Regions from separate parts of the Bacillus sp. PK6-013 genome, predicted to be linked through region 1. Evidence: predicted binding sites of a transcription regulator. Region 1 holds the regulator's gene; each other region holds the start of a gene.
The links. Region 1 encodes LexA, which represses DNA repair genes until DNA is damaged. Its sites were predicted from a motif close to CGAACATATGTTCG; they were not measured.
Positions count from the first base shown of each region.

Region 1 (4,213 bases):
TGACCGGATTTAGCTTTTTCAATCGCGTCTATGGAGAGTGTTCGTATTGTTGCGACAGATTTTAATTCAATCGTTTTCATTATGATCCCCTTCCTGTATGGACTCTACTTTCTTATCATAAATCTACCCATCGGTTTTCACAACCATTTCAGCTCAAAAGCAGTGAAAAATGACGAATCTTTGCCTTCATTTTAAATTGTAGTATATACAAAAAGGGAATACGATATCGGCGTATTCCCCAAATTAATGCAATCGGCGGTTTCTTTTTTCCTGTTTGAGCTTTTCAGGCGTCACATCATTACCTTCAGGGTCAACAATCGTCACAGTTTTCAACGTGTTTTTCATAGACGCGCGGACGCCTTGAAGATATTCCTGGCGAAGCTTCTGCTGTTCTGCTTTTTCTTCGTCTGTTAAAGATCCGCTCTTTGCTTTTTTGGCAAGCTCGTTAATTCTGGCTATTTTTTCATTAGAAATCATAAGATACTCCTTTGATTCGGTATATATCCATCATACTACTAAATCCGCTTTCGTTTGACAACAGATTAGTCTGCAAGGCCGTCCTTATACTCCTGGTAGCGGCGGTGAACGGTTGCTTTTGAAATGCTGTATCCGAACCCTCTCAACACGGCTGCAATCTCCGCAAACGTCAGCTTGTTCTCCCTGAGCCTGACGATTTCTGAAAGAGGCGCTTCGATCCGCTCTCTCCCGCCGCCTTCATTGCGGTGTTTCAGATTCCTCTCCGGGCGGTAGCCGTTTTCGACCGCCTTCTTCATTCCCCGCTTAATCTTCAGGTTATGTATTTTCCGCTGGTATTCTTCGACAATCCCGACAATCTCCAAAACCATCGAATCCGCTTCGGAAAGCTCAAGCTTTCCCCGGTGAGCCAGCGTGTAGATTTGAACGCCTTCTTTATATAAACAGTGAAGAAGGGCAATTTTGGCATTCCCTCTTCCAAGCCGCGTATCATCCTGTATTAAAACCGCGTCAATGTCTGATGTTTTGATTTCCTCGAGCAGATCGAAGACGCCGTCGCGGTCCATCTCATATCCGCTCGCCTGTTCGGAAATGACGTTCACGACGTTCATCCCGTGCTCAGCGGCAAGCGACTGGAGCTCTTCAGCCTGCCGTTTTAATGAGGTTTCCTGCTGCTCCTTCGCAGTGCTTACCCTGGTGTAAATAATCGCATTCATGGAAATCCCCTCAATCATTTATTCTACAACTGCAAGCTGATATTGATCGGAGTGCTGTTTGGCTACCGGCAGGACCAAAACATCGCCCGGTTTAATAACGGATGTCGGCAGATTGTTTTTATCGGCGACCCATTCGATGAATTTTTGTTTGTCAGCGGGTTTTCCGCCTTTGATCCGGTCGGCCAGCTCCCACAATGTATCGCCTTCCTGCACTTCTATTTTAACATATTGCTTTCTTTCTTCGATTTTACCGGCAAAAGACACAAACAGAATACAGCAGCTGATCACAGCAGTAAACAGACTGACAAAAATCAATGATTCTCTTTTCATATCCATCACCCCAGAATGTTTGTTCGGTTTTATGATTTCAGTATACATACGAACAAATGTTTCTGTCAATCGTTTTTTTCGAACCTATGTTTGTACTCAAAGGAAAAACATGCTATAATCTAGCTAAAATCGACGTTTTGAGGTGCAAAAAATGACGAAGCTATCAAAAAGACAACTTGATATTTTGCGTTTCATTAAAGAAGAAGTGAAACGCAAAGGCTATCCGCCTTCCGTCAGGGAGATCGGAGAAGCGGTCGGCCTGGCGTCAAGTTCAACGGTCCACGGCCACTTGGCAAGGCTTGAAACGAAGGGATTGATCAGAAGGGATCCGACGAAGCCGAGAGCGATCGAAATTCTCGATACAGAGGAAGAAATTCACATTCCGAAAAACCAGGTTGTCAATGTCCCGGTCATCGGAAAGGTGACGGCCGGTACGCCGATTACCGCAGTCGAAAACATTGAGGAATACTTTCCGCTTCCAGACCGCCTGGCGCCGCCGGATGAGCATGTCTTTATGCTGGAGATCATGGGCGAAAGCATGATCGATGCCGGAATTCTTGATCAGGATTATGTGATAGTCAAACAGCAGAACACCGCAAACAACGGAGATATCGTCGTTGCGATGACCGAAGACGACGAAGCGACTGTTAAGCGGTTTTTCAAGGAAGAAACCCATATCCGCCTTCAGCCGGAAAACCCGACGATGGAACCGATCATCCTCCAGAATGTGACGATTCTCGGAAAAGTCATTGGCGTATTCCGCACGGTTCATTAAAAAACGGACTCATCAGCAAAACCGCCGGTCGGCGGTTTTTTTTCGCACGAAAAAACAGGCTCACATCCATACGGAAATGAAGGATGCGAGCCTGAAACAGAGGGATTGATCATATGCTTACATTACCATTATCCCCCAAACGAGTTTTCTTGTCAACAAAAATGTTTCCTTGAGGAAACATTTTTCATTGTCTCCCTTTTATCGAACGATAAACAAAATTCTCGTCCCGTCAGCGTAATCGCTCAGCCTGTTCCCGACCCAGGAGCCGGCTCCGCGGTTATCCGATGAGCTGACATATCTGACCGACGCTCCTTTTCCTCCTTCTTCACACATGGCCATCGGCCATTCGTCACGGTCAAAGCCCGGCTTAGTCGGAATCCCTTTTAATGATTCCTGACGGCGCTTATCCGCTCCAGATCTTTCAATTGTGCAGACATCTGAATGGCCCGCTTTGATCGCATCGCTTATATGAGCACCGGTTTCAGGATAGCGCGATGCCGGAAAATACAATACGTCATCATACCTTGCAACGCCTTCGGCATGCTGAGAAGAATATGCAGCCCCTCCCGAAAGCCCAAGCAGCACCAATGCGGAAAACAGCAGATGAATCGCCCATTTTTTGATCATGACAAAAACAACCTCCTCTTGTATATGCTGGTGTCACTAACAGATTAAGAGAGAATTGTTTTTGCTTTTCGGGCTCTTTGTGAAAAAGACGTTTAGATTGTGTAAATAAACGTAAGTTAAATGCTCGGGTCATACCCGTGAAAAACTGCATGTGCTTTTTGCGTCCGCTCTAAACGTATACACGGCTGCCATCAGGAAACATGCGGCAGCCGGATATGCAAATTTTTTCATCGTTGTATTTTTTAAAAATGATTCATTCACACAACAAAAAAACAGGCGGAAAATTCGCCTGTTTATACGGCAACTTCAAATGTCAGCTTGTCGCCGTGCTTATAGTCAATTAATTTAAAATCATCGATTGTAAAGTCATAAAAGTTTTTGATGTCCGGGTTGATCCACAGCTTCGGCGCTTCATATTGCTCGCGTTTCATCTGAATGTTTAAATTATCGATGTGACGGGTATAAATGTGACAGTCGCCGATATTGAAGATGTATTCGCCCAGCTCATAACCGAGGACTTGGGCGATCATGCGCTGCAAGACGTTATATTGGAACACATTGAACGGGTTGCCAAGCGCCATGTCATTGCTTCTCGCTCTTACTTCCAAAGAGAGCTTTCCTTCTTTCACATACCATTGCGTCTCATAGACGCAGGGCGTCAAAGCCATGCCGTCCAAGTCATCGGGATTCCACAGCATGGTCAAATGCCTGCGTGAAGACGGATTATGCTTTAACTGATGGAGCAAATAATCCACTTGATCGGTTTTCTGCCCGTTAACCGTTCTGTTTTTCTTCGCTAATTGATAGCCGTAGGCTGCTCCGATTGTGCCGTCTTCAAGCCGCCATTGATCCCAAATATGAACCCCCATATCGTTCAGAACTTGGACATCATTGGATTTCAGCTGCCAGATCCAAAGCAGCTCTTTGATGGCCGTTTTCCACGCCACCTTCTTCGTCGTCAAAATCGGCACTTCCGAATTGTCAAACCGCATTTTTTCGCTCATGATGCTCAGCGTATGAGCCGGCGTTCCGTCTGAATCCCACTTCGTCCGGACCTGATATTCTTCATCGGAGATCCCTGATTCAATAATTTTTTGAATGATAGCATTGTATTGCTGGTCATAATGGCTCATCTTATCCTCTCCTCTTTCCACATGATATGTATAAAATGAGTTTTTTTCAAGGTTTAAGATCATGCGCGGGTTTGATAAATCTCCAACGCTTTCTTGATAACATTTTTATCGTATCCAGTGACATCATGGATTTTCTCAGTCCAGCCTTCGATTGTGTC
Region 1 is NZ_CP096417.1:2,325,157-2,329,369, forward strand. Features, by position in the region: gene tkt (transketolase) at 1-80, opposite strand, end outside; gene M1E03_RS11615 (DUF896 domain-containing protein) at 244-477, opposite strand; gene M1E03_RS11620 (YneB family resolvase-like protein) at 543-1,190, opposite strand; gene yneA (cell division suppressor protein YneA) at 1,209-1,520, opposite strand; gene lexA (transcriptional repressor LexA) at 1,672-2,295, shown strand; gene M1E03_RS11635 (NucA/NucB deoxyribonuclease domain-containing protein) at 2,494-2,922, opposite strand; gene M1E03_RS11640 (thymidylate synthase) at 3,216-4,055, opposite strand; gene M1E03_RS11645 (hypothetical protein) at 4,115-4,213, opposite strand, start outside.

Region 2 (4,213 bases), 950 kb from region 1:
GCATGAATAAACCGATGCCAAAAATGACGGCGCCCAGCACCATTAAAATCTTTGGAAATTCAGTCACGGTTCGGAACCTCCATTTTAAAGTGGCTGTATACATCAGGGGTTACGATGCGCCCCCGCGGCGTTCTTTGAATAAAACCGATTTGAAGAAGATACGGCTCATACACATCCTCGATCGTGTGAGACTCCTCACCGATGGTAGCCGAAATCGTATCGATGCCGACTGGACCGCCGCCAAATTTTTCGATCATGCCCATTAAAAGCTTGCGGTCGATATGATCAAGCCCGAGTTTATCAACCTGGAGGCGTTCAAGCGCATCCACCGCCACTTCCTCCGTGATGGAGCTGTTTCCAAGCACCTGGGCAAAATCTCTGACCCTCCTCAAAAGCCTGTTGGCAATCCGCGGCGTCCCTCTTGACCGTCTCGCGATTTCGAGAGCCGAGAGCGAATCGATGTCAACCTCAAACAGCTCCGCCGTTCTGATCACGATGTCTGAAAGCTCGTCACGCGTGTAATACTCAAGCCTTGACAGAACGCCGAACCTGTCCCTGAGAGGCGCGGTTAAAAGCCCGACCCTTGTGGTCGCGCCGACAAGGGTAAAAGGAGGAAGATCGAGCCTCACAGAACGCGCCGACGGCCCTTTGCCGATCACGATATCAAGGCAGAAATCTTCCATCGCAGGATACAGCACCTCTTCGATCGAACGGTGCAGACGGTGGATCTCGTCAATAAATAAAACGTCACCTGGCTCCAGAGCCGTTAATATCGCCGCCAAATCGCCGGGGCGCTCGATCGCCGGACCTGACGTCGTTCTGAGATTGACTCCCATTTCGTTGGCGATGATCGCAGCGAGCGTCGTTTTTCCCAATCCCGGCGGCCCGTACAACAAGACATGGTCAAGCGTTTCTTCCCGCATTTTCGCAGCTTCAATGAATACCTTGAGGTTGTCTTTCACTTTTTCCTGGCCGATATACTGAGCCAGTCTTTGCGGACGCAGACTTTGCTCGATCGCTGATTCATGGTTGTCTAGTTCACTTGATACAAGCCGCTCATCCATGATATCACCTTACTTTAACAATTTTTGCAATGCTTTTTTAACGTATTGATCCGTCGAAAGCGCCTCTTCCTTTTTCAAATGAGGCTGGACTTTTTTAATTTCCCGGTCGGAATAGCCGAGCGCTCTTAATGCTTCAAGCGCCTCCTCAAGAGCCGTTTCCGCTTCATGAATTTGCTCCCGCTCTTCATGGTTAAACAGATCGGCCGCGATTTCAGGAACGGCGTCCGCAAGCTTCCCTTTCAGATCAAGGATGATCTGCCTTGCCGTTTTTTTGCCTACGCCGGGGAACTTGACGAGAAACGCTTCATCCTCATTCTCGATCGCTTCAATCACCGCTCCCGGATCGCCGGAAGCGAGGATCGCAAGCGCTCCTTTCGGGCCGATTCCCGTAACATTCAGCATTTTCGTAAACAGCATTTTTTCTTCCCTTGTCGAAAAGCCGTACAGCGCATTCGTATCTTCTCTTACATAATGGTATGTATAGATTGTTTCGTTGCTGTTTTTCTTATAAATAAACGGATTTGGCGTAAAGATCTGATAGCCGATCCCGCCGTTTTCAATGACAATATATTGGGGCGATACATAATCAATCGTCCCTTTTACGAATTCGATCAACGTTCATTCACCTCTTTGACTGCTCTTCATTGTAACACAAAACAGGCAAAGCTAGAATGAAAAAGTTAACATATGTTCGCTAAAAATGGCTTCTGTCTGCAGCTGAAAAAAGACATAACAGCGTCATGTCTTCATATCTTTTACATGATGTTGGCTTCCGGATGATTTTACGGCTTCAATGACATGTTCAAATTCCTTTTTCGTGCGGTATGGGATCCCTTTGCGCAAATCATCCGCCATCCGGCTTTCCAGGCGCTTTATATCAATCTGAAAAAACGATTGAATCGGCTCTGATAATATGCCCGGGCGGCCGTGAAAAGTCGAAATCACGCCGTCTTCCGTCACTCCGATATAACCGTTTGTTTTGCTGAGGGGAGAAATGTCGTCCACCTGTTTGCGAAACAGAATAAACCCCTTTTTCTGATCGATGAGCTGCCACCCTTTATAAGCAGCTTTAAAGTCTTCCAGTGTTCGAGCGGCCTCTACTTTATTTTCGATTCCAACGTCCCCGTCCAGATAAACCTTTTCAAGCTGGATTTGAACTTTAGCCGGCTTTTCGGCCAGGGCCTCCAGGTGAAAGCTGAGCGCGGCCAGCAGACTTCCAATAAGCAATAAACCGATTTTGAACTTGCTTTGGCTGTTCATCAATATCACCTTCTTTTTTGCCTTAACGATCATATCCATAGTTTGACCAACGCTTTTAAAAATTAATCTAAAAAAGCAATTAGATGACAACCGGTTTACGAATGTTACATTTTTAAACCAATATGAAGAACTCAAAAGCATTTAAGGTGCAAAACCCCTCGTTCTCATGTATAAACAACATTATAGAGAGTTTTTCGTTTGACCAGCCCTTAAAAAGAAGGTGAGTTCGGCGTGAAAAAGGCGCAAACCTATGCAGAGGCCGTAAAGTATAATACGAAAAAAAAGTTCAATAAACTTATCCAAAAACCCGATGACTTAGAGTTGATCGGGAAAGGCAGGAGCGCATACGTTTTTAAGCTGACTGAAGAGGGCAGGGAAATGGCTCTTAAAGTCTTTTTTCCCGAATTTAAGAACATTGCCGCAAGGGAAGCGGAGATTTACAAAAAGCTTTCTGATTCGAATTATTATCCTGATATATATGAAACAGGGCCATCATATATTTTAATGGAGTATATTAAAGGATACACTTTTTATGAGTGTTTAAACAAAGGCATTCCGATCGATGATGACATGATCTGCGAGGTCGACCGCGCATTGAACGATGCGAAGCGGAAAGGATTGAATCCATCCGATATCCACCTCAGAAACCTGATACTGACGCCGGCTGGGACAATCAAAGTCATCGATGTGGCCAGGTTTTTGCAGACGAAAGAATGCAGACAGTGGGATGACTTAAAAACAGCCTATCAAACCATTTATAAAAAAAGCCGTTTCCCGCAAAGGCTTCCTAAGCTGTGGATGGAATTGATCGCTTATCTTTATAAAAAAAACTGGCTTCAGAAACAATGGGCCGCCAGAAAAAACAAATTTCACCCGTAATTTGAAACTTAAAGAAGGCGCGCCCGTATATGAAATAACCCCATTAAAGTCAGGAAGGGAGAAACAGCTGTTGAAGAAAAAGAAGAAACGAAATGATGATAAATGGGATTATCTTTATCTCGTTGATTTGCTTGAGCCGTTGTTTTATGTGCTGAGGCTGGCAGTAAGAGGACTTGCAAAAATCATAAATTAAACACTCGGGCTTTCGGGTGTTTTTTTTGATGGCCGAGTGATAAGACAAATACAAAACCCCTTCATTTGAAGGGGTTGCTTTTTAATGCTCTTTCAAATTTGCGAGCGGTACTTCCTGCTCGTTCTCCGGCTGGCCGAGCGGAAAAATTCTTGCGGTTTCATTTTGTTCGTTGACATGCTGAATATAAATCGGCCTGCCGTTATAAGTAACATCAACCATGTCGGGTGATTCGACGATTTCCTGGGCACGATGCGTATTCATGCTGACACCCTCCTTTTGCTTTTACTCATAATGTGTACACCCGGCTGCTTTCGTATTCCTTTTGAGCCGGTTTTCTTTCAAGGAGGGGTGATCTTCAGGCTCCCGTAATCAATGAATTTTTACGTACAAAGGCAGATCCGTGTGTCCCATTTCACGCACATAAACAAACAGATTGCCTTTGTGATGAATTTCGTGTCCGATCGCTAGCTGCAGCAGCTGTTCGCCGGCTACTTTCCGTCCGAAGACGCCGGTCAAATCGACCTCACGATCCAATTCTTCATCCGTAAAAGATTCAAGCAGCTTTTTTGTTTTTTCTGTATACGTTTTGGCGAGCTCGCTCAGGCTTGACCCTGTTTCTTCCGGCTTCTTTTTAAAAGACTCTCCGTTTCCTTCTTTTGCCGCCGAAGCAAAGGCATAGAAAGATTGCAGCATATGCGTGACAAGTTCCTTCGCTGGCATCGACGTTTCAGTCGGTTTGTAATCGAGATGTTTTTCATCAATCTTTTGAATCAGTTCTTCTGTCACCAGGCGGTGGGACATAAATTCCTGAACGATG
Region 2 is NZ_CP096417.1:1,374,158-1,378,370, reverse strand. Features, by position in the region: gene M1E03_RS07000 (DUF2905 domain-containing protein) at 1-67, opposite strand, end outside; gene ruvB (Holliday junction branch migration DNA helicase RuvB) at 60-1,064, opposite strand; gene ruvA (Holliday junction branch migration protein RuvA) at 1,074-1,679, opposite strand; gene M1E03_RS06985 (intercompartmental signaling factor BofC) at 1,803-2,324, opposite strand; gene M1E03_RS06980 (protein kinase family protein) at 2,556-3,203, shown strand; gene M1E03_RS06975 (hypothetical protein) at 3,274-3,396, shown strand; gene M1E03_RS06970 (small acid-soluble spore protein H) at 3,478-3,657, opposite strand; gene M1E03_RS06965 (DinB family protein) at 3,766-4,213, opposite strand, start outside.
Region 2: the regulator LexA is predicted to act here: its motif matches at 1,745-1,758, upstream of ruvA (Holliday junction branch migration protein RuvA).

Region 3 (4,213 bases), 1.7 Mb from region 1:
GATATTTATGACGAGTTTAAGTTTACATATTCTAAAGGACTCTTGGCGGGACTCGTGCTGTCCATTGTTTCGTTCGGCTTAGGGCTGTATCTGCCGATGGGTATGCTGGTTTTAATAGCGGCGGTCAGCGTTGCCGCAGCTTTAACTTTCAGACAGAGTCTGCTGTCAGCGGCATATACGCTTGGCGTGAGCATCGTCGCCGGTTTATGTATCGAATACACCGGTTTCGGAGCGCTTGACGAATTACTTCCGCAGCTGTCCCTCGCGAATTGGCCGGCTGCTGCCGTCTTGCTCGGACTTCTGTTGGTAGCGGAAGGAGTGCTCGTCTACAAAACGGCACATATCAAAACTTCCCCTGCGATCGTTATGAGCAAAAGGGGGCTCCCGATCGGCCAGCAGATTGCGGGCAGAACCTGGCTTTTGCCGTTGTTCATTCTCATTCCGGGACATGCGATCGAATCATCGGTTCCGTGGTGGCCCGTTCTGTCATTTAACGGAGGCTTTGAGCTCCTCTGGATTCCTTATTTCATCGGCTTCGGCCAAAGAGTTCAAGGATCGCTTCCGATTGAAAGCATTAAAATTACAGCGAAGCGCATCAGCGTGCTTGGTATTATCATTCTGCTGCTCGCGGCCGGAAGCGTATGGTGGACGCCGCTTGCCGCTCTTGCCGCCGGAGCGGCGATCGCAGGAAGGGCCTTTTTATCATGGAAACAGCGGATGAACGATAATTCCGCCCCTTTCCATTTTTCAAAGAGAGACCAGGGGCTCGTGGTGCTCGGCATTATTCCGAACACGCCGGCAGCCGATCTTGGTCTCAAGATCGGCGAAATCATCACGAAGGTTAACGGGATTTCAGTGAAAAATGCGGCGGACTTCTACGAAGCGCTTCAAAAGAACCGTGCTTTCTTCAAACTTGAAGTCGTCGGTTTAAACAATGAAATTCGTTTTGAACAAAGAGCTTCATATGAAGGAGAGCATCATGAGCTTGGCATCATCTTTGTAAAAGAAGAGGATGCGGCGATGAAGCACGCTGAGGCAGCCGCCTCACAAGAAACAGAATAATTGATGTTAATAAAGCGCCGCTTTTTCGGGCGCTTTTGCTTTTCCTTTTGGGGAATCTTTTTGGTTGTCTTTTACAAAACGTTCCGCTAGGATGATGGATAGAACCGATTGAAGGAGAATGATTGATGAAAAAGGCTTTTCTCGCCGGTGTTTTTGTTTGTTTGATAGCTGTATTGATTTCGGCTGCGGCCGGGGATTGGACGTTGATTTTCAAAGTTTCGGGATCCGCCGGACTAGGCGCAATTCTGCTGTCTGCTTTATGTTCCGGCGTATTTGTCAGCGGTGACCGGTTCAAGGGAAATCACGATTCGGAAACGAAGGAGCACAGGGAGTGGAACGGCAAACTGGCAAACGCACTCGCCGTTTTCGCCATGCCGAACCTCCTGGCAGCCGGAATCTCGTTCTTTTTCGCCTTTTAACGTCTGATTCCGAATAACGCGGCATGATAATGGACAAAATGAATGAGTGTCCATGTTTGTCCGTTTCTTTGTTCTTTAATATAATCGAATAAGATCAAGAAACGTGAGGAGGGTTTTTGTGTTTACAAAAGCCGTTTTTGCACTGATATTTCCTTTCTTGCTTGTCTTGTTTTTTACAAGGGTGACCTATAACCATTACGTCGGGATTGCGCTGACCGCAGCGCTGTTGTTCGCTTCATATTTAAAAGGTTATACGGAAACCTTTTTTATTGTAGGACTTGATATCGTCTCGCTCGTGGCCGGTTCACTCTATGCGGCGAAAAAGGCGGGCGAAAAGAAGGAAGACTCATAGAAATCGTAAGAATGATTGCCGTAAAGCCCTGCTTTTGATGACAAAAAGGAGGGGTTTTTTGATAGATCAGGAAGGGCCGGCTTTTGTGGGAAAACACAGAAACCGAACTTTAGTTCGTATTTTTACTTCGGGTGTGTTAAAATAATAAGCAGGAAGATTTCGTAAAGAAACGGAGGCTTTTTTGTGAAAGACCGCTTTGAATTAGTCTCGAATTATCAGCCCCAGGGGGATCAGCCGAAAGCGATTGATCAGCTTGTCAAAGGAATCAATGAAGGCAGAAAGCATCAGACGCTTTTGGGGGCGACCGGTACAGGAAAGACGTTTACGATGTCAAACGTGATTAAAGAAGTCAACAAACCGACTCTCGTCATCGCCCACAACAAAACGCTCGCCGGACAGCTGTACAGCGAGTTTAAGGAATTTTTCCCAAACAACGCAGTCGAATATTTTGTCAGCTATTATGACTATTACCAGCCTGAAGCTTACGTGCCTCAGACTGATACATTTATCGAAAAAGATGCCAGCATTAACGATGAGATTGATAAATTAAGGCACTCTGCCACGTCTGCTCTTTTTGAACGCAAAGATGTCATCATTGTGGCGAGTGTTTCTTGTATTTACGGCTTGGGTTCCCCAGAGGAATACAGGGAACTGGTGCTCTCGCTCAGAGCGGAAATGGAAATCGAGCGAAATGAGCTGCTCAGAAAGCTCGTTGACATCCAATATGCGCGGAATGATATCGACTTTCAGCGCGGAACATTCAGAGTGCGCGGCGATGTCGTCGAGATTTTCCCGGCTTCAAGGGATGAGCACTGCATCCGGGTTGAATTTTTCGGCGACGAAATCGAACGAATCAGGGAAGTGGATGCCCTGACAGGCGAAATTTTAGGGGAGAGGGAACACGTCGCGATCTTCCCGGCTTCCCACTTCGTCACGCGGGAAGAAAAGATGAAGAAAGCGATCATAAACATTGAAGAGGAGCTGGAAGAGCGCCTTAAAGCGCTTCGTGAAGAAGGCAAGCTCCTTGAAGCCCAGCGTCTGGAACAGCGGACGAGATACGATTTGGAAATGATGCGCGAAATGGGCTTTTGCTCGGGCATCGAAAACTATTCAAGACATTTGACGCTTCGTCCGGCAGGTTCGACTCCATATACGCTGCTCGATTACTTTCCGGACGATTTCCTGATGGTCATAGACGAGTCGCATGTCACCATGCCGCAGATCAGAGGAATGTACAACGGAGACCAGGCGAGGAAACAGGTTCTCGTCGATCACGGATTCAGGCTCCCTTCCGCTTTGGATAACCGTCCGCTCAGGTTTGAAGAGTTTGAAAAGCACATTCACAACATCGTGTATGTGTCGGCTACGCCGGGCCCTTATGAACTTGAGCATACGCCTGAAATGGTAGAGCAGATCATCCGGCCGACGGGGCTGCTCGATCCGATCATTGAGGTAAGGCCGATTGAAGGGCAGATCGATGATCTGATCGGCGAAATCCAGCAGAGAATCGAGCGGAATGAACGCGTCCTCGTCACTACGCTGACGAAAAAAATGTCCGAGGATTTGACGGATTATCTGAAAGAAATCGGAATCAAGGTCACGTACCTGCATTCCGAGATTAAAACGCTGGAGCGGATCGAGATCATCCGCGACCTTCGCCTCGGCAAGCATGACGTTCTCATCGGCATCAACCTGCTGAGGGAAGGACTCGATATCCCGGAGGTTTCACTTGTCGCCATCCTTGATGCAGACAAAGAAGGCTTTTTGCGGTCTGAGCGTTCGCTCATTCAAACAATCGGCCGCGCCGCCAGAAATGCCGAAGGCCGCGTGATCATGTATGCCGACAAAATCACCAACTCAATGGAAATCGCAATCAATGAAACGAAGCGCCGCCGCGAACAGCAGGAGGCCTATAATGATAAACACGGCATTACGCCGAAAACGATCAACAAAAAGATCAGGGACGTCATCCGGGCAACTCATGCTGCTGAAGAGCAGGAAGAATATCAAGCAAAAGAGGAGCCGAAGCTTTCGAAGATGACGAAGAAAGAGCGGGAAAAAGTGATCGCTCAAATGGAAAACGACATGAAGGAAGCCGCAAAAGCGCTTGACTTTGAACGTGCCGCTGAGCTTCGCGACTTGCTCCTAGAGTTAAAATCGGAAGGATGAATGGAGAATGGCAACGAAACGAATTGAGGTGAAAGGTGCAAGGGCCCACAACCTGAAAAATATCGATGTCTCTATTCCGAGGGACCAGCTTGTCGTGCTGACAGGTCTTTCGGGATCAGGGAAATCATCCCTTGCGTTCGATACGATATATGCAGAGGGGCAACGGCGCTATGTCGAGTCTCTCTCCGCGTATGCCCGCCAGTTTTTAGGA
Region 3 is NZ_CP096417.1:619,423-623,635, forward strand. Features, by position in the region: gene M1E03_RS03035 (PDZ domain-containing protein) at 1-1,062, shown strand, start outside; gene M1E03_RS03040 (DUF5316 domain-containing protein) at 1,188-1,481, shown strand; gene M1E03_RS03045 (CsbA family protein) at 1,600-1,833, shown strand; gene uvrB (excinuclease ABC subunit UvrB) at 2,017-4,002, shown strand; gene uvrA (excinuclease ABC subunit UvrA) at 4,010-4,213, shown strand, end outside.
Region 3: the regulator LexA is predicted to act here: its motif matches at 1,937-1,950, upstream of uvrB (excinuclease ABC subunit UvrB).